Regions from separate parts of the Pseudomonas sp. H2_D02 genome, predicted to be linked through region 1. Evidence: predicted binding sites of a transcription regulator. Region 1 holds the regulator's gene; the other holds the start of a gene.
The links. Region 1 encodes sigma-54, which starts transcription at its own class of promoters, with help from an activator protein. Its sites were predicted from a motif close to ANTGGCATNNANNTTGCTNT; they were not measured.

Region 1 (15,517 bases):
GTGAAATTGGTGGGGGACTACCGTAGCGCGCCGGGCACTGTGAGCACCGAAACCGATGCCGAAGGCCGAGCCAAGGTACTCGTGCGCAATGAGGGGCTGAACGTGATCGCCGCGCAGATGGAAATCCCGCTCAAGGACAACAAGGATGTCGCGACGCGCGGGGTGTTTACCTCGCTGACATTCCTTGGCGAGCCGCATCACGAGTAAGCGCTGAAATTGTGGGAGCTGATCTGGCCACTATCGCGAGCAAGCTCGCTCCCACAAAGGACTTCAGTGTCGCTGATCGTTAGGACGCCCTGAAATCAATGTGGGAGCGAGCTTGCTCGCGATGGCGTTGGGTCAGTCATCCTGGCGTTAACTGACACACAGCCTTCGCGAGCAAGCCCGCTCCCACAGGATCCATGCAGGGCTTTAGAGCTCGCCTAGGGCGTCGATCAGCGCCTGGTTCTGCTCCGGCGTGCCAATGCTGATCCGCAGGAACTGCGCGATGCGCTCCTGCTTGAAGTGCCGCACAATCACGCCTTGCTCACGCAGCTTCGCCGCCAGTCCCGCCGCGTCGTGCTTGGGATGGCGAGCAAAGATGAAGTTGGCCGCCGACGGCAGCACTTCAAAGCCCTTGGCTTGCAACTGGGCCACCACCCATTCGCGGTGCTCGATGACCAACCGGCAGGTGCGGTCGAAATACTCACGATCGTCGAATGCCGCCGCGCCGCCGACATTCGCCAGCCGATCCAACGGGTAGGAGTTGAAGCTGTTCTTGATCCGCTCCAGCGCTTCGATCAGGTCCGGATGGCCCACCGCCAAGCCCACGCGCAAGCCCGCCAGCGAGCGAGACTTGGACAGGGTTTGCGTGACCAGCAGGTTTGGATAGCGGTCCACCAGGCTGATGGCTGTCTCGCCACCAAAATCGATATAAGCCTCGTCCACCACGACCACTGAATCCGGGCTCGCCTTGAGGATCTGCTCGACCGCTTCCAGCGCCAGCAGGCAACCGGTCGGCGCGTTCGGGTTGGGGAAAATGATCCCGCCATTCGGCTTGGCATAGTCCGCCGGGGCAATGCGGAATTGCTCGTCCAGCGCAACCGCGTCGAACTGGATACCGTACAGCCCGCAATAGACCGGGTAAAAACTGTAGCTGATGTCCGGGAACAGCACCGGCTGGTCGTGCTGCAGCAGGCCGTGAAAGATGTGCGCCAACACTTCGTCCGAACCATTGCCCAGGAATACCTGGTTGGTTTGCACACCGTAATACCGGGCGACGGCGCCTTTCAGCAGGTCGCTGTTGGGGTCCGGATACAGGCGCAGATTGTCATTGAGTTCGGTCTGCATCGCCGCGAGGGCCTTGGGCGACGGGCCGTAGGGATTCTCGTTGGTGTTGAGCTTGACCAGGCGGGTCAGCTTCGGCTGTTCGCCGGGCACATACGGCACCAGGTCCTTGACGAACGGGCTCCAGAATTTACTCATTTCAGTTCCCTTCCTGTTCGTCTTTGATGCGGTACTCGGCGCTGCGGGCGTGGGCGCTCAGCGATTCGCCACGGGCCAGCACCGAGGCAGTCTTGCCCAGTTCGGACGCGCCCTGCTCCGAGCAGAAAATGATCGATGAGCGCTTCTGGAAGTCATACACCCCCAGCGGCGACGAGAAGCGCGCGGTGCCGGAAGTGGGCAGTACGTGGTTCGGACCGGCGCAATAGTCGCCCAGCGCCTCGGAGGTGTGGCGGCCCATGAAGATCGCACCGGCATGGCGAATCTTCGGCAGCCAGGCTTGGGGATCGGCAACCGACAACTCCAGGTGTTCCGGCGCGATGCGGTTGGCGACTTCGATGGCCTGCTCCATGTCATCGACCTTGATCAGCGCACCACGGCCATTGATCGAGGTGTTGATGATTTCGGCGCGGTCCATGGTCGGCAGCAGCTTGTCGATGCTGGCGGCGACCTTGTCGAGGAACTCGGCGTCCGGGCTGACCAGGATCGCCTGGGCGTCCTCGTCGTGCTCGGCCTGGGAAAACAGGTCCATGGCGATCCAGTCCGGATCGGTCTGGCCGTCACACACCACGAGGATTTCCGAAGGGCCGGCGATCATGTCGATACCGACCTGGCCAAACACGTGGCGCTTGGCGGTGGCGACATAAATGTTGCCCGGGCCGACCACCTTGTCCACCCGCGGCACGCTTTCAGTGCCGTAGGCCAAGGCGGCCACGGCCTGGGCGCCGCCGATGGTGAACACTCGGTCCACACCGGCGATACACGCGGCAGCCAGCACCAGTTCGTTGATTTCGCCACGTGGGGTCGGGACGACCATGACCACTTCGGTCACGCCGGCGACCTTGGCCGGAATCGCGTTCATCAGCACCGAGGACGGATAGGACGCCTTGCCGCCCGGCACATACAGGCCGGCGCGGTCCAGCGGCGTGACCTTCTGGCCAAGTACAGTGCCGTCGGCCTCGGTGTAGCTCCACGAATCCTGCTTTTGCCGTTCGTGATAACTGCGCACCCGGGACGCGGCTTTTTCCAACGCTTCACGCTGGGGCACGGTGATTCGGGTCAAGGCCAGTTCCAGGCGCTCGCGCGGCAGGATCAGGTCGGCCATCGAGGCAACTTGCAGGCCGTCGAACTTCTGGGTGAATTCCACCAGGGCCGCATCGCCACGCTCGCGCACGGCCTTGATGATGTCCAGCACGCGCTGATTGACCGAATCGTCGGACACGCTCTCCCAGCTCAGCAGATGATCCAGATGATGTGCGAAATCCGGGTCGGCAGCGTTGAGTCGGCGAATCGAGGTGGGAGCGGTCATAGCGAGGGCCTCATTAATGGCAAATGCTCAGGCGCCCTAAGCTACCAGTCCATTCGCGTGGGCACCTGAGAAAATTGGCTATGACGCGGATAGACGGGCGCGACTCAAGGTCGCGCAGGTGAATCAGCCGCGGTGTCGCGATTCCACTGCCTTGCGCAGGGTATCGATCAGAGCCTGGATACGGGCGTGCTGCATTTTCATCGAAGCCTTGTTGACGATCAGCCTGGAGGTGATGTCGGCGATGAAATCCTGGGGCTCCAGGCCGTTGGCTCGCAAGGTGTTGCCGGTGTCGACCACGTCGATGATCTTGTCCGCCAGGCCGATCAGCGGCGCCAGCTCCATCGAGCCGTAGAGCTTGATGATATCGACCTGGCGGCCTTGTTCGGCGTAGTAGCGCTTGGCGACGTTGACGAACTTGGTCGCTACCCGCAGGCGCCCCTTGGGTTCGGCTGCGCCAACCTTGCCAGCGGTCATCAGCTTGCAGCGGGCGATGCGCAGGTCCAGCGGCTCGTACAAGCCCTGGCCGCCGTATTCCATCAAGACGTCCTTGCTCGGCAACGCCCAGGTCGGCGGCACCGTGTTCCACGTAAGTCGGCACATCGGTGGCGCGCACGATCAACAAGCGTACGTCGGCCTGGGTCGTGGGGATGATCAGCTTGCGGCTCTTGTCCGGATTCTCGGTCGGCACGATGCCTGCTTCAGCCAGAAGCGGCAGGGTGTCGTCAAGGATGCGGCCCTTGGACAGTGCGATGGTCAACATGGGAAACGTCAGTCCTTATCAAGGTACTCATGCCCGGTCGCAAGCGGCGCCGGACACACATCGAGGGTGAAACCACCCTCGATCTGAAACGAAATCAAAGGCGCGTCCTTGCGCCCATGCAGCCTGGACTAGCCCGGTACGCGGCGGATCTTGGCACCGAGCATCTGCAGCTTCTCTTCGATGCACTCGTAGCCACGGTCGATGTGGTAGATGCGGTCGATCAGGGTGTCGCCTTCGGCGATCAAGGCCGAGATCACCAGGCTGGCCGAGGCACGCAGGTCGGTGGCCATGACTGGCGCGCCCTTGAGTTTCTCGGTGCCGGTGACGATGGCGGTGTTGCCTTCGACTTGGATCTTGGCGCCCATGCGGTGCAGCTCATAGACGTGCATGAAGCGGTTTTCGAAGATCGTCTCGATCACCGCGCCCGTGCCTTCGGCAATGGCGTTGAGGGAGATGAACTGCGCCTGCATGTCGGTTGGGAACGCCGGATACGGAGCCGTACGCACGTTGACGGCTTTTGGCCGCTTGCCGTGCATATTCACTTCGATCCAGTCTTCGCCACAGGTGACTTCGGCGCCGGCTTCCTTGAGTTTTTCCAGGACCGCTTCAAGGATCGTCGGATCGGTGTCCTTGACCTTGACGCGGCCACCGGTGACGGCGGCGGCAACCAGGTAGGTACCGGTTTCAATACGGTCCGGCATCACTTTGTAAGTGGCCGAGTGCAGGCGCTCGACGCCATCGATGGTGATAGTGTCGGTGCCGGCACCGCTGATCTTGGCGCCCATGGCAATCAGGAAGTTCGCCAGGTCGACGACTTCGGGTTCGCGAGCGGCGTTTTGCAGCACGCTGCGGCCCTTGGCCAGTGCAGCGGCCATCATGATGTTCTCGGTACCGGTCACGCTGACGGTATCGAAGAAGAAATGCGCGCCGCGCAAGCCGCCTTCCGGCGCCTTGGCCTTGATGTAGCCACCTTCGACGTCGATCACCGCGCCCATGGCTTCCAGGCCACGGATATGCAGGTCCACCGGACGCGAACCGATGGCGCAACCGCCAGGCAGCGCCACTTCGGCCTCACCGAAACGGGCGACCATCGGCCCCAATACCAGGATCGAGGCACGCATGGTCTTCACCAACTCGTACGGTGCGATCAGGGTCTTGATGGTGCGTGGGTCGATTTCGACGGCGAGCTTCTCGTCGATCACAGGCTCGATGCCCATGCGACCGAACAGCTCGATCATCGTGGTGATGTCGTGCAGGTGCGGCAGGTTGGCCACGGTCACCGGGCCATCGCACAGCAGGGTCGCGGCCAGGATCGGCAGCGCGGAGTTCTTTGCCCCGGAGATACGGATTTCGCCATCAAGGCGAACGCCGCCGGTAATAATCAATTTATCCATAAGAATCTCGACGCCCTTGGGCTCAGGTGCGCTCGGCCCAGGCCGCGCGGCTGAAAAATTTCATAGTGACCGCGTGGATGCTGCCATCGGCGATCCATGGGTTCAAATGGGCATAGATGCTCTGCTGACGCTTCACCGGGCTCAACGCCGCCAGTTCATCGCTGATCACATTCAGCTGGAAATTGCAGCCTTCGCCCTCAACTTCCACCTGCGTACCAGGCAGCTTTCCTTCAAGGAAGCTCTTCACTTCTACAGCCTGCATGCTCAACCTCAATCGGCGCCCTGTGCGCACGGGTCGCACATCATACAAAAAAGCCCCTCGCCTGCGAACCCCGCGAAGCAGGACTCTGACGGGGGGCTTTTCAACGATGTGGATCAGGGGTGCGCCAACAGCTCGGTCAATTCGCTGACCTGGGCTATCTCGCGCATGTCTTCGGGCATCCCTCGGATGCTCCATGTCTTGCCGGCGGCCTGGGCATCGCGCATGAAGCACAGCAAAAGCGACAGTCCGACGCTGCTGGACTTCTGCACGGCTGAGCAATCAATCACCAGCTCGGCTGCTTTTGCCGACTTGATCAACGCCTGGCCCTGCTTGCGCAGACCCGGGCCGGTGCGGTAGTCCAGCACGCCGCTGAGCAGCAGCTCGCCGGCCTCGCCCAGGCGAATGCCGGACGCGCTCACCGACTCGTTCATTGTTCCTGCTTCTCTTTGGCTTCTTCGGTCACTTCCTTGGCCTTGGCGACTTCACCGGCCCAGCCGTCGATGGTCTTGTCCAGGTCATTGCCATTGCGCTGCATGGCGTCGGCGAACTGGTCACGGAACAGCTTGCCGATGTTGATGCCGTTGATGATCACGTTGCGTACTTTCCACTCGCCATTGATTTTCTCGAGTGTGTAGGACACAGGATAAACGGCGCCATTGTTGCCCTTGACCTGCATGTCAACGCTGGTGCGGGTGCCGCTTTCATCCTTGGCCGGCGAAACGGTGATGCCCTGGTTGTTGTATTCCAGCAATGCGTTGCCATAGAACTGCATCAGGCTGCGCTTGAAGTTTTCCTGGAAGCGGGTCATCTGCGCCGGGGTTGCCTTGCGCGAGTACTTGACGGTCATGATGCTCTTGGAGATGCCATCGGCGTCTACCACGGGGCCGACAATGCCATTCAGCGCATCGTAGAACGCGCTTGGGTCCTGCTTGTATTTCTCTTTATTGGCGGCAAGGTCCGCCAGCAATCGAGTAGTGGTGTCCTGGATGATGTCGTGCGCCGAAGGCGCCGCCACGGCATTGCCCATCAGCGGCAGGGCCGCCAGCAGGACCAGCAGGCTGCGTCGCAGGATAGAGATCATTCAAAAGCTCCTCATTTGGCGTCTTTGCTAACGGTATTGAGCAGGAATTTACCGATCAGGTCCTCGAGCACCAGCGACGACTGCGTATCGTGGATGGTCCCGCCGTCCTTGAGCAGGGTGTCTTCCCCGCCCACGCTGATCCCGATGTATTTCTCACCCAACAGCCCAGCGGTGAGGATAGATGCAGTGGAGTCAGTCGGCAGGTTATCCACGCGCTTTTCCAACTGCAGCGTCACCCGCCCAGTAAAACTGTCACGGTCCAGATCGATTGCCGTGACCTTGCCGATCGTCACACCGGCCATGGTCACCTTGGCTCTGACCGTCAAACCGGCGATATTGTCAAAATAAGCATAAAGTTTATAAGTATCGGTGCTCGCGGTTGGCGCCAGTCCACTGACCCGCAAGGCCAGCAGCAGCAAAGCCAGGATGCCAGCCAGCAAGAAAAGGCCGACACCGATTTCCAGGGTGCGGTTTTGCATCAGAAATCTCCAAACATCAAGGCGGTCAGAATAAAGTCAAGGCCCAGTACGGCCAACGAGGCGTAGACCACGGTCTTGGTTGTGGCACGGCTGATCCCCTCTGACGTGGGCTCACAGTCATAACCTTGAAACACGGCGATCCAGGTGACCACGAAAGCGAATACGGCACTCTTGATCACACCGTTGAGCACATCATCGAGGAAGTCGACGCTGTTCTGCATGTTGGACCAGTAGGAGCCTTCATAGACCCCCAGCCAATCGACGGCGACCCACGAGCCTCCCCAGATCCCCACGACGCTGAAGATCATCGCCAGCACCGGCAGGGAAATGAAGCCGGCCCACAGGCGCGGGGCGATGATGTACTTGAGTGGATCGACACCGATCATTTCCAGGCTGGACAACTGCTCGGTGGATTTCATGTTGCCGATTTCGGCGGTCAGCGCCGATCCGGCACGCCCGGCGAACAGCAGTGCGGTCACCACCGGGCCAAGCTCGCGCAACAGTGTCAGCGCAACCATCTGCCCGACCGCCTGCTCCGATCCATAGCTGGACAGGATACTGAAGCCCTGGAGAGCCAATACCATGCCGATGAAAATCCCCGAGACGACAATGATGACGAGGGACATCACCCCGACCGAATGCAGTTGCTTGACCAGCAGGCCGAAACCTCCGCCGGTCGAATTGCGGCCGAGCAAGGCGTGCATCAGGAACAGCGAGGAACGCCCAAGCACCGCCACCACGTCGATGCCGGAGCGACCGAACAGGCGAATTCTTTCGATTAACGATTTCTTGCGCATCAGCGCTTCCCCAGCAAGTCGGTACGGTAATCCGTGGCCGGAAAATGGAACGCCACCGGACCGTCCGGGTCCCCCTTCATGAATTGGCGAATGCGCGGGTTGTCCGAATCCTTCAATTCCTGCGGTGTGCCCTGTCCCAGCACCTGGCCATCACCGACGACATAGATGTAGTCGGCGATACTGGCGGTTTCGGCCAAATCATGGGAAACCACAATGCTGGTGATGCCCAGCGCATCGTTCAGCAAGCGAATCAGGCGTACGAGCACGCCCATGGCAATGGGGTCCTGCCCAACGAAGGGCTCGTCATACATGAGGATTTTCGGGTCGAGGGCAATCGCCCGCGCCAAGGCCACCCGACGCTTCATGCCGCCCGACAGCTCGTCCGGCATCAGTTCCAGGGCGCCGCGCAGCCCGACTGCCTGCAATTTGAGCAGAACGATGTCGCGGATCATTTCCTCCGGCAGCTCGGTATGGACACGCAGGGGAAACGCCACGTTCTCGAACACATCGAGGTCGGTAAACAGGGCACCGCTCTGGAACAGCACCCCCATGTCCTTGCGCGCATCGAACAGATCGCTGCGCGACAATTTCGGAAGGTTCTGGCCATTGACCCAGACTTCGCCGGCACTGGGACGCAGTTGCGCGCCCATCAGTCGCAGCAGCGTTGTCTTTCCGCACCCGGAAGGTCCCATGATGCCGGTCACCTTACCGCGCGGGATGCGAATATCGATGTCATTGAAAATGCTGCGCGTCCCTCGCTTGAAGGACAGTCCCTTCAGCTCGACCGCGTAAGCGTTGTCGGCACTCATCTAAACTCCTTGCGATGCAGCCTCATATTCGAGTGCTCCGGCCTGCCGACAAAAACGCCGGTACCGCCGGGCACACGAACCGGCGGCGAACTATATCACTGCAACCATCAGGCGCCCAAGGCCAACCCCCGGCCCGTTAAGCCCGGCTTAAGGTAAAACGCCACATTTTATGTCCGGCCTCGCGCCGTTCGAGCAAACGCATGACGAACTAACGTGAGGGAATCGCTCATTACCGCTATAATCGCCGCCTTTTCATTGGGCTATACGATCTGACATGAACCAATCCAGCGACCTGATTCAATCGGCACAACGTACTGTCCGCCTCGAACTTGAAGCCGTACAAGGCTTGTTGCCCCGTATCGACGCTGATTTCGTACGCGCCTGCGAGATGATTCTGGCCAGCAAGGGCCGTGTGGTCGTGGTCGGCATGGGCAAGTCCGGCCACATTGGCAACAAGATCGCCGCCACGCTGGCCAGCACCGGCACCACGGCTTTTTTTGTTCACCCCGCCGAAGCCAGCCACGGCGACATGGGCATGATCACCCGGGACGATGTCATCCTGGCACTGTCCAACTCGGGCTCGACCAATGAAATCCTCACATTGCTGCCATTGATCAAGCGACTGGGCATCCAGATGATCAGCGTCACCGGCAATCCAGATTCACCACTGGCCAAGGCAGCCGAGGTGAACCTCAATGTTCATGTCGAGCACGAAGCCTGCCCCTTGAACCTGGCGCCGACCTCGTCCACCACTGCAGCCCTGGTCATGGGCGACGCCCTGGCCGTGGCCCTGCTGGAGGCCCGCGGGTTCACCGCCGAGGATTTCGCCTTCTCCCATCCTGGTGGCGCCCTGGGCCGTCGCCTGTTGCTCAAAGTCGAGAACGTGATGCACAGCGCAAACGAGCTGCCGCAGGTTCAACGCGGCACGCTGCTCAAGGATGCGCTCATGGAAATGACCCGCAAGGGCCTGGGCATGACCGTTATCCTCGAAGCCGACGGCAAGCTCGCCGGGATCTTTACCGACGGTGACCTGCGCCGTACGCTCGACCGCGCTATTGATATACGTAACGCAACCATCGATGAAGTCATGACCCTTCACGGCAAGACTGCGCGCCCCGACATGCTGGCCGCAGAAGCCCTGAAAATCATGGAAGACCATAGGATCAATGCACTGGTGGTAGTGGATGAAGAGGATCGCGCGATCGGCGCTTTCAACTTGTCCGACCTCCTTCGCGCTGGAGTAATGTGATGACGACCGACCTGCTGCAACGGGGCAAGAACATCAAGCTCGCCGTTTTCGACGTCGACGGTGTACTCACCGATGGCCGCCTGTATTTCCTCGAAGACGGCAGCGAGTTCAAGACCTTCAACACCCTCGACGGCCAGGGCATCAAGATGCTGATGGCCGCGGGCGTCCAGACCGCCATTATCAGTGGTCGCAAGACCCCGGTGGTCGAGCGGCGAGCGAAGAATCTCGGCATCCCGCACCTTTACCAGGGTCGGGAAGACAAGTTGGTGGTGCTGGACGAACTGCTGGGCCAACTCAATCTAAGCTATGAGCAGGTTGCCTACCTCGGCGACGATTTGCCGGACCTGCCGGTGATTCGCCGGGTCGGCCTGGGCATGGCGGTGGCCAACGCAGCCGCTTTCGTACGCGAGCACGCCCACGGCGTCACCACCGCGAAGGGCGGCGAAGGCGCCGCCCGCGAATTCTGTGAATTGATCCTGAACGCCCAGGGCCACCTCGAAGCGGCCAACGCCGCGTACTTGTGAGCCATTTATGTTAAGCAAGAAGATTCGCACCCTACTGGTGTTCGGCTGCATCGCCGCGATTTTTGCGGCGGTGGGCTACTGGAACATCAGCCCGGAACGCTTCCTTGACCCTTCCGTGACCAAGGTCGAGGAAAACGATATCGATTGGTATGCGACCAATACGCATACCCTACAATACCTGCCAGACGGCAAAGTGCAGTACGAAATGACGTCTGACAAAGTCGACCATGTAAAGGCCAGTGATATAACACTGGTCACCAAACCGGACCTGAACATGTTCCGCGGCACTGAATTCCCGTGGCACGTGCAGAGCGAGCGCGCCGAGGTCAATCCCGGCGGTACCGAAGTCGAACTGATCGACTCGGTACGCATCGCCCGGACCGATGAGAAAAACCGTACGACCATCATCACCAGCAGTCGCATGACGGTCTTTCCGCAACGAGAATATGCGCAGACCGAGCAACCCGTTAGAATCGACGGCGCTGGCGGCGTGTCGACCGGCGTAGGAATGAAGGCGTATTTGAAGGAAAGCAGGATACACCTGCTATCGAAAGTAAGAGGACAGTATGAAGCTCGCTAAAACCCTCCCTATTTTGCTCAGTCTGGGCGCAGCACTGGGAAGCGCGAGCGCCTGGGCCCTCCCCAACGACCGCGACCAGCCTATCCGTATCCAGGCCGACGATGCACAACTGGACGACAAGAACGGTGTCGCCACCTATAAAGGTGACGTGATCATCACCCAGGGTTCGATGAAAGTGACCGGCAACACCGTGACCATCACCCGCACCCAGTCCGGCGATATCGACGTGGTGACTTCGGTGGGCAACCTGGCCTACTTCGAACAACTGCAAACCGCGGGCGACACCAAGCCTGTACAGGGTTATGGGGTTACCATCCAGTATCACGCCGCCCAGGACCGCGTTGTCCTGATCGACCGCGCCAAGGTTGTCGACAAGGACAACAACGTGACCCAAGGCGAGAAAATCGTCTATGACACGGTCAAGAAACTGGCCAGCGCGGGTCGTGCCACTGGCAGCAAGGTCACCGAGGCGCGTCCGCGTATCGACATGGTGATCCAGCCGAAAAAGAAAACCGACGAGCAAAAGGCCCAGTAATGGCAACTCTGAAAGCCCAACACCTGGCCAAGAGCTACAAGAGCCGCCAGGTTGTGCGCGATGTCAGCCTGTCCATCGAGAGCGGCCAGATCGTTGGCCTGCTCGGCCCCAACGGCGCGGGCAAGACGACCTGCTTCTATATGATCGTCGGCCTGGTCCAGGCCGATCAGGGCCGCGTCCTGATCGACGACCTGGACGTCAGCCACCAGCCGATGCACGGCCGGGCGAAGGCCGGGATCGGCTATCTACCGCAAGAAGCCTCGATCTTCCGCAAACTGTCGGTTGCCGACAACATCATGGCCATCCTCGAGACCCGCAAGGAACTCGACAAGGCCGGCCGTCGACAGGAACTGGAAAGCCTGCTGCAGGAATTCCACATCAGCCACATTCGCGACAACCTGGGCATGAGCCTGTCCGGTGGCGAACGTCGCCGCGTGGAAATCGCCCGTGCCCTGGCCACCGCGCCGAAATTCATCCTCCTCGACGAACCGTTCGCCGGCGTGGACCCGATTTCGGTCGGTGACATCAAGCAGATCATCCATCACCTCAAGGCCAAGGGGATCGGCGTGCTGATCACCGACCACAACGTGCGCGAGACGCTGGATATCTGCGAGACCGCCTACATTGTCAATGACGGCCAGTTGATTGCCGAAGGCGACTCCGCGACTATCCTGGCCAATGAACTGGTCAAGGAAGTGTATCTGGGTCACGAGTTTCGCCTGTAAGCGCAGATGTCTGGTGCATCGCCGGGCGTCGCCAATTTTATTGTGGCGACGCTCTAGGCAAACACCTCAGTTTCAGGCATATAATTTGCTTAAGTTTGGCGCTCCGGCGCCCTTGTAGTGGATGGCGCATGTGCGGCCGGCGAATAAGGTGTTAAGCCCCTGCCATGAAACCATCGCTAGTCTTGAGAATGGGCCAGCAGCTGACGATGACGCCGCAGCTGCAACAGGCCATCCGCCTGCTCCAATTGTCGACCCTGGACCTGCAACAGGAAATCCAGGAGGCCCTGGAGTCCAATCCGATGCTCGAACGCCAGGAAGAAGGCGACGACTTCGACAACTCCGATCCGCTGGCCGACAACGTCGAACAGAAAACCCCTGCCGAAATCCCGGAACCGTCCTATCAGGAAGCCGCCCCGACGGTGGATAACATCGAGGACGGCGAGTGGAACGAACGCATTCCCAACGACCTGCCCGTGGATACGGCATGGGAAGACGTCTACCAGACCAGCGCCAGCAGCCTGCCAAGCGGCGATGACGACGAGTGGGACTTCACCACCCGCACCTCCGCCGGCGAAAGCCTGCAAAGCCACTTGCTGTGGCAACTGAACCTGGCGCCGATGTCCGACACCGATCGCCTGATCGCCGTGACCCTGATCGATTGCATCAACAACCAGGGCTACCTGGACGAGACACTCGAAGAAATTCTCGAAGCTTTCGACCCCGAGCTCGACATCGAGCTGGATGAGGTCGAGGCGGTCCTGCACCGCATCCAGCAGTTCGAACCCGCCGGCATCGGCGCCCGCAGCCTGGGCGAATGCCTCTTGCTGCAACTGCGCCAGTTGCCCGCCAAGACACCGTGGCTGGCCGAAGCCAAGCGACTGGTCACCGACTACATCGACTTGCTGGGCGGCCGCGACTACAGCCAACTGATGCGGCGCATGAAACTCAAGGAAGACGAGCTGCGCCAAGTCATCGAGCTGGTGCAAAGCCTCAATCCACGGCCCGGCTCGCAGATCGAATCCACCGAGCCTGAATACGTTGTCCCCGACGTGATCGTGCGCAAGCACAATGATCGCTGGCTGGTGGAGCTCAACCAGGAATCGGTGCCGAAACTTCGGGTCAACGCCCAATACGCCGGTTTCGTAAAACGCGCCGACACCAGCGCCGACAACACGTTCATGCGCAACCAGTTGCAGGAAGCGCGCTGGTTCATCAAGAGCCTGCAGAGCCGCAACGAAACCCTGATGAAAGTGGCGACCCAGATCGTCGAGCATCAGCGCGGCTTCCTGGAATACGGTGATGAAGCGATGAAACCGTTGGTCCTGCATGACATTGCCGAGGCAGTGGGCATGCACGAGTCGACGATTTCACGGGTGACCACCCAGAAATTCATGCATACCCCGCGGGGAATCTATGAATTGAAATATTTTTTCTCCAGCCATGTCAGCACCTCGGAAGGCGGCGAATGCTCGTCCACGGCCATCCGCGCGATCATCAAGAAACTGGTCGCCGCGGAAAATCAGAAAAAGCCGTTGAGTGACAGCAAGATCGCTGGTTTACTGGAGGCACAAGGCATTCAGGTGGCCCGCCGTACCGTCGCCAAATACCGCGAATCCCTCGGGATCGCACCTTCGAGCGAACGCAAGCGGTTGATGTAACAGGCCACGCCACAGCGTTCCAGTGGCAGGCAACCCAGCCTGCCGCTTTATGCACTGGCAACGAAGGAGAAGCTGTATGCAAGTCAACATCAGTGGACACCAACTGGAAGTGACCGAACCCCTGCGCACCTACATCGGCGAAAAACTCGACCGATTGGAAAGGCATTTCGACAAGATCACCAACGTGCAAGTCACGATGTGCGTCGAAAAACTGCTGCAGAAAATCGAAGCCACGCTGCATATTCCCGGCGGAGAAGTGGTTGCCAACGCAGAGCACACAGACATGTATGCCGCGATTGACCTGCTGACCGACAAGCTGGATCGCCAACTCAAAAAGCATAAGGAAAAGACCCAGAGCCTCCTCCAGGGCGCAACCGGTCGTTAACCCCCCCAATCCATGATCCGACTAGAAACCATCCTGACCCCCGGCCGTTCCCAAGTGAACGCGCCGGGCGGCAGTAAAAAGAAAGCCCTCGAACAAATCGCCAACCTGATCCACCGCGAAGTGCCGGATCTGGAAATGCAGGATGTCTTCGAGGCACTGGTTGCCCGTGAAAAACTCGGTTCCACCGGTTTTGGCAACGGCATTGCCATCCCCCATTGCCGCCTCAAGGGCTGCGCCTCGCCTATCAGCGCGCTGCTGCACCTTGAAGCCCCCATAGATTTCGACGCCATCGATGGCGCCCCGGTCGACCTGCTGTTCGTCTTGCTGGTCCCGGAAGCCGCAACCGATGCGCACCTGGAGCTGCTGCGCCAGATCGCCAGCATGCTGGATCGCAAGGAAGTACGCGAAAAACTGCGCAGCGCCCCGAGCAACGAAGCCTTGTATCAGGTAGTCCTGGACGAGCAGAACGGCCATTAAACATGCGCATGATCATCGTCAGTGGCCGCTCCGGCTCAGGTAAAAGCACGGCCCTCAATGTGCTTGAGGACAGCGGCTACTATTGCATCGACAACCTGCCGGCTGGCCTGCTTCCGGAATTGGCCGAGCGCGCCCTGATCCACACCGAACTCGCGCAACCGCTGGTCGCCGTGTCCATCGATGCCCGTAACCTGCCCAGCCATCTGTCGCGATTTCCGGAATTGCTCGAAGAAGTTCGCAACCGGCATATCCAATGCGATGTGCTGTACCTGGATGCCGACGAAGAAACACTGCTCAAGCGCTTTTCAGAAACCCGTCGACGCCACCCGCTGAGCAACGCCAGCCGCTCCCTGGCTGAAGCGATCCATGACGAGAGCCAACTGCTCGGCCCCATCGCCGACCTGGCCGACCTCAAGGTCAACACCACGCACCTGAACTTGTACCAGCTGCGCGACACCATCAAGTTGCGCCTGCTGAACCAGCCTGAACCGGGAACGGCGTTTCTCGTCGAATCGTTCGGTTTCAAGCGCGGCATGCCGGTCGATGCCGACTTGGTGTTCGATGTTCGCTGCCTGCCCAACCCGTATTGGAAACCGGAGCTGCGCGAGCAGTCCGGACTGGACCAGCCAGTGGTCGATTATCTCGCTGCCCAACCGGACGTAGAGGAAATGTTCCAGGACATCTCCAGCTACCTCCTCAAATGGCTGCCCCGCTTCGCAGCGAGCAACCGGGCCTATGTCACGATCGCCATTGGCTGCACCGGTGGTCATCACCGTTCCGTCTACCTGACCGAGCGTCTGGGTCAGCTCCTGCAACAATCCCTGAAGAACGTCCAGGTTCGCCACCGCGACCTCAGCTAAAGGATTCACATCGCGATGCCTGCTCGGGAAATTGAAATCATCAACAAGCTGGGTTTGCATGCCCGGGCATCGGCGAAATTTGTGGGTGTGGCGGGTAAATTCCCTGACACCACGATCCGCGTCGGGCGCACGCCTGAAACAGCAGTCGACG
Region 2 (15,517 bases), 900 kb from region 1:
CCCGATCGCGCCCGGCCTGCTTGGCCGCATAGACCCCCGAGTCAGCTCGTAGCAGCAGCGCATCGGCGCCTTCGCCGGGACGGAGGCTGGCGACGCCAAAACTCGCAGTGATGACCCCCACCTCCTCGATCGGCGCCCCGCGCAGGCCGTCCCACAATCCCACGGCCAGCGCGTAGGCGCTTTCACCGTCGGTGTCCGGGCACAACACCACGAACTCTTCCCCGCCCAGCCGGCAGAACACATCGGTGCGTCGCAGTCGCTGGGTGATGCGCTCGCAGACCGCTTGCAAGACTCGGTCGCCCATCGCGTGCCCATATTGATCGTTGATGCGTTTGAAATGATCAATGTCGAGCATGATGACCGCCATTTCCCCAGAGCCGCGCTCGACCCGGGCCAACTCCGAGGTCAGCCGCTCCTGGAAATAACGCCGGTTGCGAATCCCGGTCAGGGTGTCGGTCACGGACAGAGCCCGCAGCTCTTCTTCCACACGCTTGAGATCGGAAATATCCGAAATATAACCGTGCCACAGCACCCCGCCGCCCGGCAGTTGCTCGGGCGTTGCCTCGCCGCGGACCCAACGCAGGCCCCGCAGTGGCAACTGCACCCGATACTCTTCGCGCCATGGGCTCAGGGTATCGGCCGAGGTGCGGATCGACGCGCGAACCCGCGCACTGTCCAAGGGATGAATGCGGGAAAAAATCGCTTCGGCGTGCCGCACCAGGACGTCCGGCTCCAGTTCGTAGATATCCCGGATGCCATCGCTGGCGTAGATCACGCTGAAGCTGCCGTTGAAATCCATCTTGAACTGATAGATACCGCCGGGCACATGGGCGCTGAGTTTCTTCAACAACAGATCCCTGGCGGCCAATGCTTCGTGGACGCGCTTGCGCTCGGTGACGTCGATGCAGATCGCCAGGTGCCCGACCCAAAGCCCCTGGTCGTCCAGCACCGGAGTCGCCAGCATGTTCACCGTCAGATAGCTGCCGTCGCGGCGTACGAGCGTCCACTCCCGCGCCTGCTGGCCACCCTGCTCGCCGCCTTCCAGCAACATGGCGTGGCAGGTGGGGATCGGTTTGCCAAAGCGAGCGGCGAGCTGGGCTGCCCGCTCCTGCAGCTCGCGCGGGACATGGAGGCTTTCCAGGGTCATGCTCTGCAAGACATCGCAGCTCCGATAACCGAGCATCTGCTCGGCACCGGCATTGAAAGTGGTGATGACACCGCGCAAATCAGTGGCAATGATCGCAACCTGTGTCGCGGCGTCGAGCACGCCCCTCAACTGGCCATGGGTCCCGCGCAATTCCGTTTCCCGGGCCCGCAGTTCCTGGGTCCGTTGCTCCACCAGCGCCAGGGCCCGTTGCCGCTGGCTGACCAGCGTGTAGAACAAGACACTGAGCATCAGGCTGAGTAACCCGCCCAGCACCGTCAGGCTCATCACGCTGGAATGATTGCTCGACAGGAACAAGTGGCTGGGTCGCAGCTCAACCCGGAAGTCACGATCGGCCAGGCGCAACAGCCGGGTCGCCGACAACTCGCTTTTGCCCGGGCGGTCAGGGCTCTCGTACAGCACTTCTTGATGATCGTCGCTGGACAGGTCCAGCACCCGCATCGACAAGTTGTCATGACCGGAATCCGGCAGGCCATCAGACATCAGTTGGCGCATGCTGACCGCAGCCACGACGAAACCCAACAGTTCACTTCCGGAATGCCGCACCACTGGCGCGGCCAGCATGATTCCCCTGGAAAAGATCGGATCGACGCCGACCAGGTCCAGGGGCTTGGACACTGTCATGGCGTTACGTTCGCGGGCCCGTTCCAGCGTGGCGCGGCGCGTGGGTTGGTAAAGCAGATCCAGGCCCAGCGGTGCGCCATAGGAGGGCTGGCCCTGGACGTACAGCACCGGTACGTATTCGTCCCGCTCGGGGGCCTCTCGCAGCAGGCCCGCCTCGTCCGGCTCACGAATGGTAAACGTACCGGAGACTTCGGCGCGCGCCTGGTGCTCGAATGCCTGCCGCTCGTCCCGAAGCACCCGGGGCGCCCAGGCGAAGGCCCGGGTATGGCGCAGCATGGCTTCGGTGTAGCCATGGAATTCGGTGTTGGAAACCCCATCGGAGTTGGCGAAGAAACGCCTCAGGCTGTCGAGGCGTTGGACCTGGTCCTGAAAGCGCTCTTCGATGCGGCTGTAGCGCTCGTCGACTTGCAGCGCGAAACGTTGGCGCAGTTGCTGATTGAACAGATTCAACGTGCCCCAGGCCAACAAGCCGGTCAGCAAGCCCCCCGCCACCAGGACCAGTGAAGCCACCAGCCACGCTGAAACATCTTCGCTGATAAAACCCAGGATCCTGGGACGCACCGGATGTAAAAATGCCATACCCATAACTCAGAAAAGGACCAGGCATTTTGAACCGCCCCGATCACAGCTAAGTTATAGCTATTTGCCACTATTTTAGCCAGCCCCAAAAACACCCGGAAGCCTTGAATTTCAAGGCTTGGGTGGATCCAATCAACGAGATCAGCGTGCCGTGATTTTCCATGCGCGGTGAATCTTGCTGTTTCGGGCGAAATCCGGATCGATGGTCTTCGCGGTGATTTCCTCCACCGCGTAACGCTCGGCCAAGTTCTCTTCGAGTTGGAACTTGCGGAAGTTGTTGGAGAAATACAACACGCCGCCCGGCGCCAGGCGCGCCATGGCCAGGTCCAGCAACTGGACGTGATCGCGCTGCACGTCGAACACGCCTTCCATGCGCTTGGAGTTGGAGAAGGTCGGCGGATCGATGAAGATCAGCTCGTATTCGTCACGGCTGGCTTCCAGCCACGCCATCACGTCACCCTGCTCCAGGCGGTTCTTGTCGGAAAAGCCATTGAGCGACAGGTTGCGCCGCGCCCAATCCAGGTAGGTTTTCGACAAATCGACGCTGGTAGTGCTGCGGGCACCGCCCTTGGCAGCGTGGACGCTGGCGGTCGCGGTGTAGCAGAACAGGTTGAGGAAGCGCTTGCCGGCCGCTTCTTTCTGGATTCGCAGACGCATGGGCCGGTGATCGAGAAACAGCCCGGTGTCGAGGTAATCCGTGAGGTTGACGAGCAGCTTCACGCCGCCTTCGTTGACTTCGGTGAACTTGCCTTGGGCACTCTGGCGCTCGTACTGCTTGGTGCCGCTCTGGCGCTCGCGGCGCTTGATGATGACGCGGCTCTTGTCGACGTTCAAGGCCTGGGGGATCGCCGCCAGCGCATCGAACAAGCGGGCCGAGGCCTTTTCCGGATCGATGGACTTCGGCGCGACGTACTCCTGCACGTGAACCCAATCGTGGTACAGGTCGATGGCCATCGAGTATTCCGGCATGTCGGCATCGTAGACGCGATAGCAGTCCACGCCTTCACGCTTGGCCCACTTGCTCAGCAGCTTGAGGTTTTTCTGCAGGCGATTGGCGAACATCTGCCCGCCTTCGCTCAGGCGCGCCTGTTCGACCACGGGGGCCGGTGCCGACGCTGGCTTGATCGGGTTGCCGTTCTTGTTGTACTGACGCTCCTGCGGGACATCCGGGGTCTGGTCGTAGGCGGATTGCTCACGCTCGGCCTGGCGTTGCTCCGGGGTCCGACGCTCGCCCGTGACGAACTGATCCGGCAACACCTTGATCAACAGCAGCTTGCAGGGCAAGGCGCCGTTCCAGAACGAATACTGCTTGTGGCTGCGAATGCCCATGCGCTTGCCCAGGTCCGGCGCGCCGGTGAACACCGCGGCCTCCCAGTTCAGGCAGGCCTGGCGCAGGCGTTCGCCGAGGTTCTGGTAGAGATAAAGCAGGCTGGCTTCATCGCCCAGGCGTTCGCCATACGGAGGGTTGCAGATCACCAGGCCTTTCTGGTTCTGGTCCGGGCGCGGCTCGAAGGTGGCGACTTCGCCCTGGTAGATCTTGATCCACTCGCTCAGGCCCGCGCGCTCGACGTTGTTGCGACCCGGCTGGATCAGCCGTGGATCGGCCTCGTAGCCGCGGATCCACAACGGCGGCTTGGCCAGCCCGGCAGCGGCGCGTTCAGAGGCTTCTTCATGAAGCTTCTTCCACAACGCCGGCACATGGCCGAGCCAGGCGGTAAAGCCCCATTGCTGGCGACGCAGGTTCGGCGCCATGTCGGCGGCGATCATGCCGGCTTCCACCAGGAATGTGCCGACGCCGCACATCGGGTCGGCCAGCGCCCCGCCTTCGGCGGCAATGCGCGGCCAACCGGCGCGGATCAGGATCGCGGCGGCGAGGTTTTCCTTCAGCGGCGCGGCGCCTTGCTGCAGGCGATAACCGCGCTGGTGCAGGCTGTGGCCGGAAAGGTCCAGGGAGAGGATCGCTTCGCCGCGGTCCAGGCGCAGGTGGATGCGCAGGTCCGGGTTGAGCTTGTCGATGGACGGGCGCTCGCCCGACGGCGTACGCAGTTTGTCGACAATGGCGTCCTTGACCTTCAAGGCGCCGAAATGGGTGTTGTCGATGCCCGAGCCGTGGCCGCTGAACTCCACCGCCAGGGTGCCGTCGGCGAGCATGTGGTCTTGCCAGTCGACATCCAGCACACCGTGGTAAAGGTCTTCGGCATCCTTCATCGGGAAGCGCTTGAGCACCAGCAACACGCGGTTGGCCAGGCGGGACCAGAGGCAGAGCCGATAGGCCGTCTCCATGTCAGCGCTGCCGCGAACGGCCGAGGTATGCTCTCGCGCCTCTTCAAGGCCAAGCCCGACGGCTTCCTCAAGAAGCAGGCCTTCGAGGCCCTTGGGGCAAGTGAGGAAGAGTTCGAAACGGTCGGACATGGGATTTCCAGAGCCTTTGGCTAAGTGGGCCGGGCAACGCATTGCCGGGCCGGGTTCAATCAGGTGCTTTTCTCAAGAGCACCCGCGTGGCACGAAAGTGTGCCGCTCCGTCCTCGCCGCTCAGGTTCAAAGAGCTTAGATGCGAGGGCAGATAAAAAATTCTGTGCAACAAATTGTGAAAAGTCGTCCCTTTCGTCGAATAGTACCCGAGTGCAACAGGGGGACATTCTCATTCGATTCCGGCGACCGCCTTTCAGCGCAGGGCTGATCATACAGGGGTCTTGCTCGAAAGCGGGTGTCGAACATCATGTTACTTATCGCACTAACATCTTTATTGTTACGTGCTTATGACAAAACGATCATTCCATCCGTGTGACGCTTTGGTTAGAACTCACCACAGGTTGACGTCGCAACGGCGTCAACACCTTGGCTCGTCACGCTTAGCAACGAGCCACCAACGGCAGAATGATTCTGCCCCGGCCTCGATAGAGGTCGACGCTAAGCAACAGTCAACAAGTGAGGGCAACACCCTATGAGAAGACTTAAGCGTGATCCGTTGGAAAGAGCTTTTTTACGCGGTTACCAATATGGCGTTGGTGGTAAATCCCGTGAGCTTTGCCCCTTTACTCTACCGTCGGTACGTCAAGCCTGGATCAATGGCTGGCGGGAAGGACGCGGCGACAACTGGGACGGTATGACCGGCACTGCGGGTATCCACAGACTCAACGAACTTCACGCCGTCGGCTGACACAGGGCCTATTACTCAAGAACTCGACAATCTGACATCCAAACCGATTTAACCACGCACGTCCCATCCGGACGGCGGGCTGCGGCCCAGGGGGCTCCTTCAAGGAGCCCTTTTTAATGCCCGGGTTTCTTGGACTTGAGCTGCAAACACTGCTGTGGCGAGGGGATTTATCCCCGCTGGGCTGCGCAGCAACCCCAAAAAGATCACACAATAAACCTGACACACCGAGAGCAGCTTACAGGGGCCGCTTCACGCCCAGCGGGGATAAATCCCCTCGCCACAAATGGACCTCACCAACCTTAGGAATCACCCCAACGCCGCAATCGCATCCACCGACTCGCGAATCAACGCTGGCCCCTTGTAGATGAACCCCGAATAAACCTGCACCAGGCTCGCCCCGGCGGTGATCTTCTCGGCGGCGTGCCGACCTTCGGTAATCCCGCCCGCCGCGATGATCGGCAAACGTCCCGCCAATTCACCCGCCAGGACTTTTACGGTGTGGGTGCTCTTGTCACGCACCGGCGCGCCAGACAAGCCGCCCGCCTCATCACCGTGTTCCAGCCCTTCGACACCTTCGCGGCCCAGCGTGGTATTGGTGGCGATCACCGCGTCCATGCCTGTCTCGATCAGCGCCTGGGCCACTTGGGCGGTTTCCTCGTCGCTCATGTCCGGGGCAATCTTGATCGCCAGCGGCACATGTCGGCCATGGGTGACCGCCAGCTCCGCACGGCGCCGGGCCAGGTCGGCCAGCAGTTGCTTGAGCGAATCACCGAACTGCAGGCTGCGCAGCCCCGGGGTGTTCGGGGAACTGACGTTCACGGTGATATAGCTGGCGTGGGCGTAGACCTTGTCCAGGCAGATCAGGTAATCGTCGACGGCACGCTCCACCGGGGTGTCGAAGTTCTTGCCGATGTTGATGCCCAGCACACCCTTGTACCTGGCCGCCGCGACACGGGCCAGCAGGTGATCGACGCCCAGGTTGTTGAAGCCCATGCGATTGATGATCGCCTCGGCCTGGGGCAGACGGAACAGTCGTGGCTTGGGGTTGCCCGGCTGCGGCCGCGGCGTCACGGTGCCGATTTCCACGAAGCCGAAACCCAATTGCGCGAAGCCGTCGATGGCCGCGCCATTCTTGTCCAGGCCCGCCGCCAGCCCGACCGGGTTGGGAAACTCCAGCCCCATGACCGTCACCGGCAGTTTCGCCGGGGCCTTGCACAGCAGACCGTTAAGGCCCAAGCGCCCGCCCGCGCCGATCAAGTCCAGGGACAGGTCGTGGGAGGTTTCCGGGGAGAATTTGAACAGCAGTTCACGGGCCAGGGTGTACATGGGCGGCTTTGACTCGGGCGACGAAATGAGGCGGCGATTATAGCCGCGCAACGGCGTCGCAAGCGAGGCGCTCGCACAAAACCGCAGCGCTGGCATATGCCTTGCACCTTTTTGGTCATCAGCGCCCCATGCCAACGACGGAATGAGTGCCGCACTGTTTCAAAGGACAACGGCGTCGGCGTCCGGCCTCTCCTGGCCAGGACACGGCGCCTTTTCATGTGGAAGGTGATATCGATGAATGAAGTTCCAGCCACGCCCCTGGCCTGGGTCAATGGCAGCGATGCCCCGGAAAAGAGCGCGATCAACCTCGGCTTCATGGCCTTGAGCGACTGCGCCCCGGTGGTGGTGGCCGCCACCCAAGGCTTCGCCCAACCCTACGGCCTGACCCTGAATCTCAAGCGCCAGGCATCCTGGGCCAACCTGCGGGACAAGCTGGTCAGCGGTGAAATCGATGCCGCCCACAGCCTCTATGGCTTGATCTACGCAGTGCATCTGGGCATTGGCGGCGTCGCACCGACGGACATGGCCGTGCTGATGGGGTTGAACCAGAACGGCCAGAGCATCAACCTCTCCCACGGCCTCCAGGCCCAAGGCGTGACCAGTCCTGAAGCACTGGAACGGCACGTGCACCAAACTCGCCCGAAACTGACCTTCGCCCAGACCTTCCCCACCGGCACCCATGCCATGTGGCTCTATTACTGGCTCGCGGCCCAGGGCATCCATCCGCTATCGGATGTCGACAGCGTCGTGGTGCCGCCGCCGCAGATGGTCGCCCACCTGCAAGCCGGGCGCATCGACGGTTTTTGCGTGGGCGAGCCCTGGTGCGCCAGTGCGGTAAAGCAAAACCTCGGTTTTACCCTGGCGACCACCCAGACCATCTGGCCCGACCACCCGGAAAAGGTCCTCGGCTGCACCCGCGCGTTCGTCGAGCAATACCCCAATACCGCCCGGGCGCTGGTAATGGCGATCCTGGAAGCAAGCCGCTTCATCGAGCAAAGCACTGAAAACCGTCGCAGCACCGCACAACTGTTGAGCGCACCCGAATACCTCGACGCGCCGCTGGACTGCATCGAGCCGCGCTTGCTGGGCATCTATGCCGACGGCTTGGGCAACAGTTGGCAGGACCCCCATGCCATGCGCTTCCACGGAGGCGGCGAGGTGAACCTGCCATACTTGTCCGATGGCATGTGGTTCATGACCCAGTTCCGTCGCTGGGGCCTGCTGCGTGAAGACCCGGACTACCTGGCCGTCGCGCGCCAGGTCCAGCAGCTCAAGCTGTACCGTGAAGCCGCCGCGGCGCTGGGCGTAATCTCCCCAGGCCAGGACATGCGCAGCAGCCAACTGATCGACGGCACCACCTGGGACGGCACTGATCCGGCCGGGTACGCCCGCAGCTTCAAACTGCACGCCTTGAGCGATGCGGCTCCCCTTCTCGCCAGCCGCTGACAGGAGCCACGACCATGCTGCGTATCCTGCTGATCAACGACACCGCGAAAAAAGTCGGTCGCCTGAAAGCCGCCCTGATTGAAGCCGGTTTCGAAGTGATCGACGAATCCGGCCTGACCATCGACCTGCCGGCGCGCGTCGAAACAGTGCGTCCGGACGTGATCCTGATCGATACCGAGTCACCCGGACGCGATGTGATGGAGCAAGTGGTGCTGGTCAGTCGTGACCAGCCGCGACCGATCGTCATGTTTACCGACGAGCACGACCCGGATGTAATGCGCCAGGCGATCAAGTCGGGCGTCAGCGCCTACATCGTCGAAGGCATCCATGCCGCGCGCCTGCAACCGATCCTCGACGTCGCCATGGCCCGCTTCGAAAGCGACCAGGCCCTGCGCGCCCAACTCCTGGCCCGGGACCAGCAACTGGCCGAACGCAAGCGCATCGAACTGGCCAAGGGCATGCTCATGAAGATGAAGGAGTGCAACGAGGAACAGGCCTACACCCTGATGCGCCGCCAGGCCATGAGCCGCCAGCAGAAGCTGATCCAGGTGGCGGAGCAGATCATTGCCATGAATGAGCTGCTGGGCTGAAAGCCTTGTAGCGCAGGGCCTGCCGCCATCGCGAGCAGGCTCGCTCCCACAGGTCCGAGCACACCTCTGGCCCCTGTGGGAGCGAGCTTGCTCGCGATAGCTATCTAGCCTTCAACATCGCAATCGACTGACCCACCGTCATCGCGAGCAAGCTCGCTCCCACATTGATCTCAGGGTGAGCACTAGCATTTGCGAACGCTCCCGATCCACTGTGAGAGCGAGCCCGCTCGCGAAGGGCTCGCCCCGAATTATCAGGTTGGCACAGATCTCGCTTAACCCACCCCACAGGTAACCAACGGCGGTTGCCCCACCTACGACAAAGACGTCGCATACCCCATTGCCCTCCAGCAATCCGGGTTGCGGCGTTTTTTTGTTTTGGTCCTGCGGGACCGGTGGTGCGACCACAGGCGGCGCACTGCTCAAAGCACTGACTCATTTCTCGAGACTTTTACAGCTGAGGTGCGCGATGAATTCAAGCTTCTGGAAATCCGGCCATACCCCGACACTGTTCGCGGCCTTCCTCTATTTCGACCTGAGTTTCATGGTCTGGTACCTGCTTGGCCCATTGGCGGTGCAGATATCCACCGACCTGCACCTGACCACTCAACAGCGCGGCCTGATGGTCGCCACGCCGATCCTCGCCGGCGCCGTACTGCGCTTGTTCATGGGTCTGCTGGCCGACCGGATTTCACCCAAGACCGCCGGCATGGTCGGCCAGGTGATCGTCATCGGTGCGCTGTTCTGCGCCTGGAAACTCGGCATCCACAGCTATGAACAAGCGTTGCTGCTGGGCCTGTTCCTGGGCGTGGCCGGTGCTTCGTTCGCCGTCGCCCTGCCACTGGCGTCCCAGTGGTATCCGCCCCAGCACCAAGGCAAGGCCATGGGCATCGCCGGTGCGGGCAACTCCGGCACCGTGCTCGCTGCATTGATCGCACCGGTCATGGCCGTGGCCTTTGGCTGGACCAATGTGTTCGGCTTCGCGCTGATCCCGCTGGTCCTGACCCTGATCGCCTTCAGCTTGATGGCCAAGAACGCCCCCGAGCGGCCGAAAGCCAAATCCATGGCTGACTACCTCAAGGCCCTCGGCGATCGCGACAGCTGGTGGTTCATGTTTTTCTACAGCGTGACCTTTGGCGGCTTCATCGGCCTGGCCAGCGCCCTGCCCGGCTACTTCAACGACCAATACGGCCTGAGCCCGGTCACCGCCGGCTACTACACCGCCGCCTGCGTCTTCGGTGGCAGCCTGATGCGCCCACTGGGCGGCGCCTTGGCAGACCGTTTCGGCGGCATCCGCACCCTGCTGGGCATGTACACCGTGGCGGCTATCTGCATCGCTGCCGTGGGTTTCAACCTGCCAAGTTCCTACGCGGCGCTGGCACTGTTCGTGTGCACCATGCTCGGTCTGGGTGCAGGCAACGGTGCGGTGTTCCAACTGGTGCCACAACGTTTCCGTCGCGAAATCGGCGTGATGACTGGTTTGATCGGCATGGCCGGCGGCATCGGCGGCTTCGCCCTGGCGGCGGGCATGGGTGCGATCAAGCAGAGCACTGGCAGCTATCAACTGGCGTTGTGGTTGTTTGCCAGCCTCGGTGTCCTGGCCTGGTTCGGCCTGCACGGCGTCAAGCGTCGCTGGAGAACCACCTGGGGTTCGGCCGCCGTCACCGCCGCTCGGGTATAACCTGCAACCATGAGCCTGCAATTGAGTTTCGCCGAGGCCAGCGCCATCGGCCCCCGGGAAGAAAACCAGGACGCCCTGCGCCTGGTCACCCCCGCCCCGGCCTTGGCCGCCAGCAAGGGTTACCTGTTCGCCATCGCCGACGGCGTGAGCCAATGCGCCGATGGCGGATTGGCCGCCCGCTCGACCTTGCAAGCGCTGGCCTTGGATTACTACTCCACGCCGCAAACCTGGGGCGTGGCCCAGGCGCTGGACCGGCTGTTACTGGCACAGAACCGCTGGTTGCAAGCCAACGGTGGCGGGCAACCGCTGCTCACCACCGTCAGCGCGCTGGTGCTGCGGGGCCGGCGCTTCACCCTGGCCCATGTCGGTGATTGCCGGGTCTACCGTTGGCAAGCCGATCATCTGCAACGGATCAGCGAAGATCACGTCTGGGAACAACAGGGCATGCAACACGTGCTCAAGCGTGCCCTGGGGCTGGATCAACACCTGATCCTGGATTTCCTCGACGGGGAACTGCGCGAGGACGAAACTTTCGTGCTGCTCAGTGACGGCGTGTGGGCAGTACTCGGCGACACCGCCATCGCCGGCATTCTGCGTGACCAGCCAGACCTCGAACTCGCGGCCCAGACATTGGTGAACGCCGCCCACCTGGCCGGCAGCCAGGACAACGCCAGTGCGTTGCTGGTGCGCGTCGATGCCTTGGGCGAAGCCAGCATCGGCGATGCGTTGATCCAGCTCCAGCAGTGGCCGTTGCCGCCGACGCTGAAGCCCGGCCAGGCCTTCGAGGGTTGGCAGATCGAAAGTTTGCTCGGCCAGAGCCAGCAATCGTTGCTTTACCGGGTCCACGACGGCCAGGGCCAACCCTGGCTACTGAAAACCTTGCCTGCGCAACTGCGGGACGATTCTCGGGCCGGGCAGGCCTTGTTGTCGGAAGAATGGTTTCTCAAGCGAGTCGCCGGCAGGCAATTTCCCGAAGTGCATGGCGTGCCCCAGCGCCAGCATCTGTACTACGTGATGCGCGAATATTCGGGCATGACCCTGGCCGAGATGTTCGACCGGACCGGCACGCTGCCCCTGGCGCAATGGCAGGACCTCGCACAACGGCTGGTGCGGGCGGTGGGCCTGTTGCATCGACGGCAGATCTACCACCGCGACATCAAGCCGGAAAACCTGCACCTGGGCGACGACGGTGAACTTCGCCTATTGGATTTTGGCCTGGCGTATTGCCCAGGTTTGTCCGAGGACCAGGCCAACGTCTTGCCTGGCACGCCCAGCTACATTGCTCCGGAAGCCTTCGGCGGTGCCGCGCCGACCGCTCAACAGGATTTGTACTCGGTCGGCGTGACCTTGTATTTCCTGCTGACCGGGCACTATCCCTACGGTGAAGTCGAAGCCTTCCAGCGCCCGCGCTTCGGCGTGCCGGTCAGCGCCAGCCGCTATCGACCGGACCTCGCCGAATGGCTCGGGCAAAGCCTCGAACGTGCCGTCGCCGCGGACCCGGACCAGCGCTTTGAAACCGCCGAGGAATGGTTGCTGTTGCTGGAACAGGGCGAGCGCCGCAGCTTGAGCGTAAGGCCCCGGCCCCTGCTGGAGAGAGAACCGCTGAAGGTGTGGCGAACGTTGGCGCTGGTGTCGCTGGTCGTGAATATCGTGCTGTTGTTCCTGGTATTCCACGGCTGAAATCGGCCGCTCCCCGCAAGGGATTGTCTTGCGGCAAGCCTGGAAATCAGCTCAAGCGCTGATCGCCAGGCCATGCCGGCGATGATGCACGCTCAACTGATCCTTGATCAGTCGCAGCACCCGGGCTTCGTGCTCATGGATGAAGAAATGCCCACCCGCGAGCATGTCCACGGAGAAACTGCCGCAGGTTTCCCGGCTCCAGCCAATCAGTTGTTCCGTGGTGGCCTTGTCGGCCGCGCCGCCGAGCACATGCACGGGGCAGTTCAGCGGTGATCGAAGCTTGGGTTGGTAGCGCCCGCAGAGCAGGAAATCCGCCCGCAGCACGGGCAAGGTCAGGGCCATCAATTCTTCGTTGGCCAACACTTCTTCGCTGGTGCCATTGAGGGTGCGCAACTGGTCGATCAGTTCCGCATCGGTTTTCGGCTCGGCGAAGCCGCGATCGTAATCGGCGCGCATCGTCGGCGCCGCCGTACCCGAGGCAAACAGCGCCACCGGTTCCGGGCAACCCAGTTCACGCAAGGCATGGGCGATTTCGCAGGCCAGCAACGCCCCCAGGCTGTGACCGAACAGAGCGTAAGGAGCCCGGAGCGTCGGGAACAGCTCTCGTGCCAGTTGCCTCGCCAACGGCCCCATGTCGGTGTGCAGCGGCTCGGCAAAACGCGCCCCGCGCCCTGGCAATTCCACCGGTTGCACCGTCAGCCACTGTGGCACCTTGCGCCGCCAGCGGCTGTAAACCATCGCACTGGCGCCTGAATACGGCAGGCAGAGCAGGGTCAGTTGGGTCACTGCGGTTTTCTCCGATCGTTTGTATAAAAAGAATAACGAGGCCGGGCCGTGGAAAATTAGTCACCGGCCCCACGTCCGGATGCGGCTTATAATGCCCGCCCCATGGCTTTGGTCTGCCCAAGGAGAACACAATGAGCTGGTCCGCCCAACAATATGTTGCTTTCGAACAGGAACGCACCCGCCCTTCCCGCGATCTGCTGGCAGCGATCCCGCAAATACAGGCGCGCCAGGTGATCGACCTGGGCTGCGGCCCCGGCAACTCCACCGAATTGTTGGTGGACCATTTTCCCGGCGCAACGGTGCGTGGCCTGGACAGTTCCGCCGACATGGTCGAAGCCGCCCGCAAGCGCTTGCCCAACGTGTCATTCGACACGGCAGACATCGGCCGATGGAACGAAAACGGTCCCTTCGACGTGATCTTCGCCAACGCCGTGCTGCAATGGCTGCCGGACCACGCCACTCTGCTGCCATCGCTGGTGGACAAGCTCACGCCAGGTGGCAGCCTGGCGATCCAGATGCCCGACACCCTGCACCAGCCGTCCCATCGCTTGATGCGAGACATCGCTGCCAGCGGCCCCTGGGCCAGCCAACTGGCCGGCGCGGCCGATTCTCGGACCGAGGTGGAGGATGCCGCCACCTATTTCAAGATCCTCAAACCCCATTGCACTCGCGTCGATGTGTGGCGCACCACCTACCACCATCCGCTGGCCGGTGGTGCCACGGGGATCGTGGAATGGTTCAAGGGCAGCGGCCTGCGTCCGTTCCTCGAACCCCTGGACGAAGCGCAACGCGAGGACTATCTGACGCAGTACCACAAGGCCATCGAACAGGCTTATCCAGCCCTGGACGATGGCTCGGTCCTGCTGCCGTTTCCAAGGTTGTTCATCGTCGCGACGCGCTAGGGCGATGGTCGGGAATGAGGACAAAACACCAGGCCGAACCGGTCGCAACAAAAGGAAAAAGAACTGAGAATAGTGCGAAACCATTCCCAGCTCTAATCTCAAACAAGTTAAAAAATTACAAACACGTAGAACTGCTAAAGCTCTCGAATATGAATATTATCAACATCAACAATTGGATCACCAAAATCAACAAGTGCTTGACGGATCCAGATTTCTCCAGCACCCGCGTCCTCACTCGTCATAGTAAACGTGAACTTATAGGTCTCCCAATGAGGTGTTACTTTAAAGTTTTCGTTCCCTTCTTCTGCAGCGCCATAGACAGTCATAGCCAGATACGCACGCCCATAAGTTTCAGAGGTTCCTCGAGCCAGAACGCTCATCTCATAACTTTTACCTAAGACGAAAGAAATTCCTGTATGAGCCAATCTGGGAAATTTACCAACCGCGACCAGTTCACAGTAATAGTTACCCTTTTGCCCCTCTTTGATGGATGCGTTTTGCACTAACACCCAACCGTTGGTGTTTCGACCTGAAAAATCAGTATAGTGATCGAGTTTATTTATTCCGGTTGATTTTGAAGTAGTCATGGTTGAACGTCCTCTGTGTATTGAAGTGTTATTCAATCCCGTTCCTGAATTACTGGCTACTGTCAAACTTTACAGGTACGGGGCCTTTCCCGACGGATGGCCAGAGAGTCATTTACTTAGGCGATGGTCGGGTGGCGAGGGCTAAATTTCTGATCCAGGCCCTCGTTACCTGCTAAGACCAAAACCCGCAAGAGTGATCGCCGTGGACCTGCAAACCATCCTGGGCAAGCTGTTCGCCAATGCCGGCGCCGTTGGCATCGAAGGCGTCTTCCAATTCGTGTTCGGCCCGCACCAGGCGTTCTGGTCCGAGGTCAAGGCCAGCAGCCATACCCAGGCTGGCCGCCACGCCAGCCCCGACGTGACCATCGAAGTGGCGGAAAAGGACTTTCTCGGGATCATGGCCGGCCTGGCCAACGTCGAGGAACTGTTCGCCAGCGGTCGCCTGAAGATCGGCGGCAACATGGGCCTGGCGACGTTATTGCCGCAGATCATCGACCATGCGCGCCACGGCAATCGGCCGGTGGAAAAGGTCGACATGAACAAGCGCTACCCGACCCCATCGCGCTTCAGCGAAACCCTCACCGCCAGCCTGCCAATCCAACGCACCATCGAGCGTCAGCCGCGCAGCGAGTTATCGGTGCAAGACTTCCAGGCGCGCTATCTGCCCCATGGCATCCCGGTGATCATCAGCGATGCGCTGCAGGACTGGCCCTTGTTCAAGCTCAGCCGGGAACAAACCCTGGTGCATTTCGCCGAGCTGCAAGGCATCACCCGCCATGGCGATTATGTGAAGAAGACCTTTTCCACCGAGCGGGACTTTCGCTCCACCTCCATGGCGGACTTCATCGCCTCCCTCGACAGCCCGGCGCCCAAGCGCGCCGACGGCGAACCACCGGCCTACATGGGCAACAATATCTTGCCGGCGCAGTTGATGGAGCTGATCAAATATCCGCCCTATTTCGATCCGTCGCTGTTCATTCCGCCGCGCATCTGG

Region 2: AB4N42_RS22950 (CmpA/NrtA family ABC transporter substrate-binding protein) is a predicted target of sigma-54. The motif match lies at 6,943-6,962, and genes of this name have one in related genera.

What each region holds. Positions count from the first base shown of each region.
Region 1 is NZ_CP162816.1:5,939,861-5,955,377, forward strand. It holds gene AB4N42_RS27220 (DUF4198 domain-containing protein) at 1-207, shown strand, start outside; gene hisC (histidinol-phosphate transaminase) at 412-1,464, opposite strand; gene hisD (histidinol dehydrogenase) at 1,466-2,791, opposite strand; partial or broken gene hisG (ATP phosphoribosyltransferase) at 2,915-3,551, opposite strand; gene murA (UDP-N-acetylglucosamine 1-carboxyvinyltransferase) at 3,680-4,945, opposite strand; gene AB4N42_RS27245 (BolA family protein) at 4,968-5,207, opposite strand; gene AB4N42_RS27250 (STAS domain-containing protein) at 5,321-5,638, opposite strand; gene AB4N42_RS27255 (MlaC/ttg2D family ABC transporter substrate-binding protein) at 5,635-6,288, opposite strand; gene mlaD (outer membrane lipid asymmetry maintenance protein MlaD) at 6,300-6,767, opposite strand; gene mlaE (lipid asymmetry maintenance ABC transporter permease subunit MlaE) at 6,767-7,564, opposite strand; gene AB4N42_RS27270 (ATP-binding cassette domain-containing protein) at 7,564-8,373, opposite strand; gene AB4N42_RS27275 (KpsF/GutQ family sugar-phosphate isomerase) at 8,648-9,622, shown strand; gene AB4N42_RS27280 (KdsC family phosphatase) at 9,622-10,146, shown strand; gene lptC (LPS export ABC transporter periplasmic protein LptC) at 10,154-10,726, shown strand; gene lptA (lipopolysaccharide transport periplasmic protein LptA) at 10,713-11,261, shown strand; gene lptB (LPS export ABC transporter ATP-binding protein) at 11,261-11,986, shown strand; gene AB4N42_RS27300 (RNA polymerase factor sigma-54) at 12,151-13,644, shown strand; gene hpf (ribosome hibernation-promoting factor, HPF/YfiA family) at 13,721-14,029, shown strand; gene ptsN (PTS IIA-like nitrogen regulatory protein PtsN) at 14,042-14,506, shown strand; gene rapZ (RNase adapter RapZ) at 14,509-15,366, shown strand; gene AB4N42_RS27320 (HPr family phosphocarrier protein) at 15,382-15,517, shown strand, end outside.
Region 2 is NZ_CP162816.1:5,036,216-5,051,732, forward strand. It holds gene AB4N42_RS22930 (sensor domain-containing diguanylate cyclase) at 1-2,368, opposite strand, end outside; gene rlmKL (bifunctional 23S rRNA (guanine(2069)-N(7))-methyltransferase RlmK/23S rRNA (guanine(2445)-N(2))-methyltransferase RlmL) at 2,510-4,780, opposite strand; gene rmf (ribosome modulation factor) at 5,313-5,528, shown strand; gene AB4N42_RS22945 (quinone-dependent dihydroorotate dehydrogenase) at 5,835-6,854, opposite strand; gene AB4N42_RS22950 (CmpA/NrtA family ABC transporter substrate-binding protein) at 7,089-8,300, shown strand; gene AB4N42_RS22955 (ANTAR domain-containing response regulator) at 8,315-8,890, shown strand; gene AB4N42_RS22960 (nitrate/nitrite transporter) at 9,357-10,568, shown strand; gene AB4N42_RS22965 (protein kinase domain-containing protein) at 10,578-12,248, shown strand; gene AB4N42_RS22970 (thioesterase II family protein) at 12,300-13,034, opposite strand; gene tam (trans-aconitate 2-methyltransferase) at 13,166-13,936, shown strand; gene AB4N42_RS22980 (carbohydrate binding domain-containing protein) at 14,071-14,523, opposite strand; gene AB4N42_RS22985 (cupin-like domain-containing protein) at 14,726-15,517, shown strand, end outside.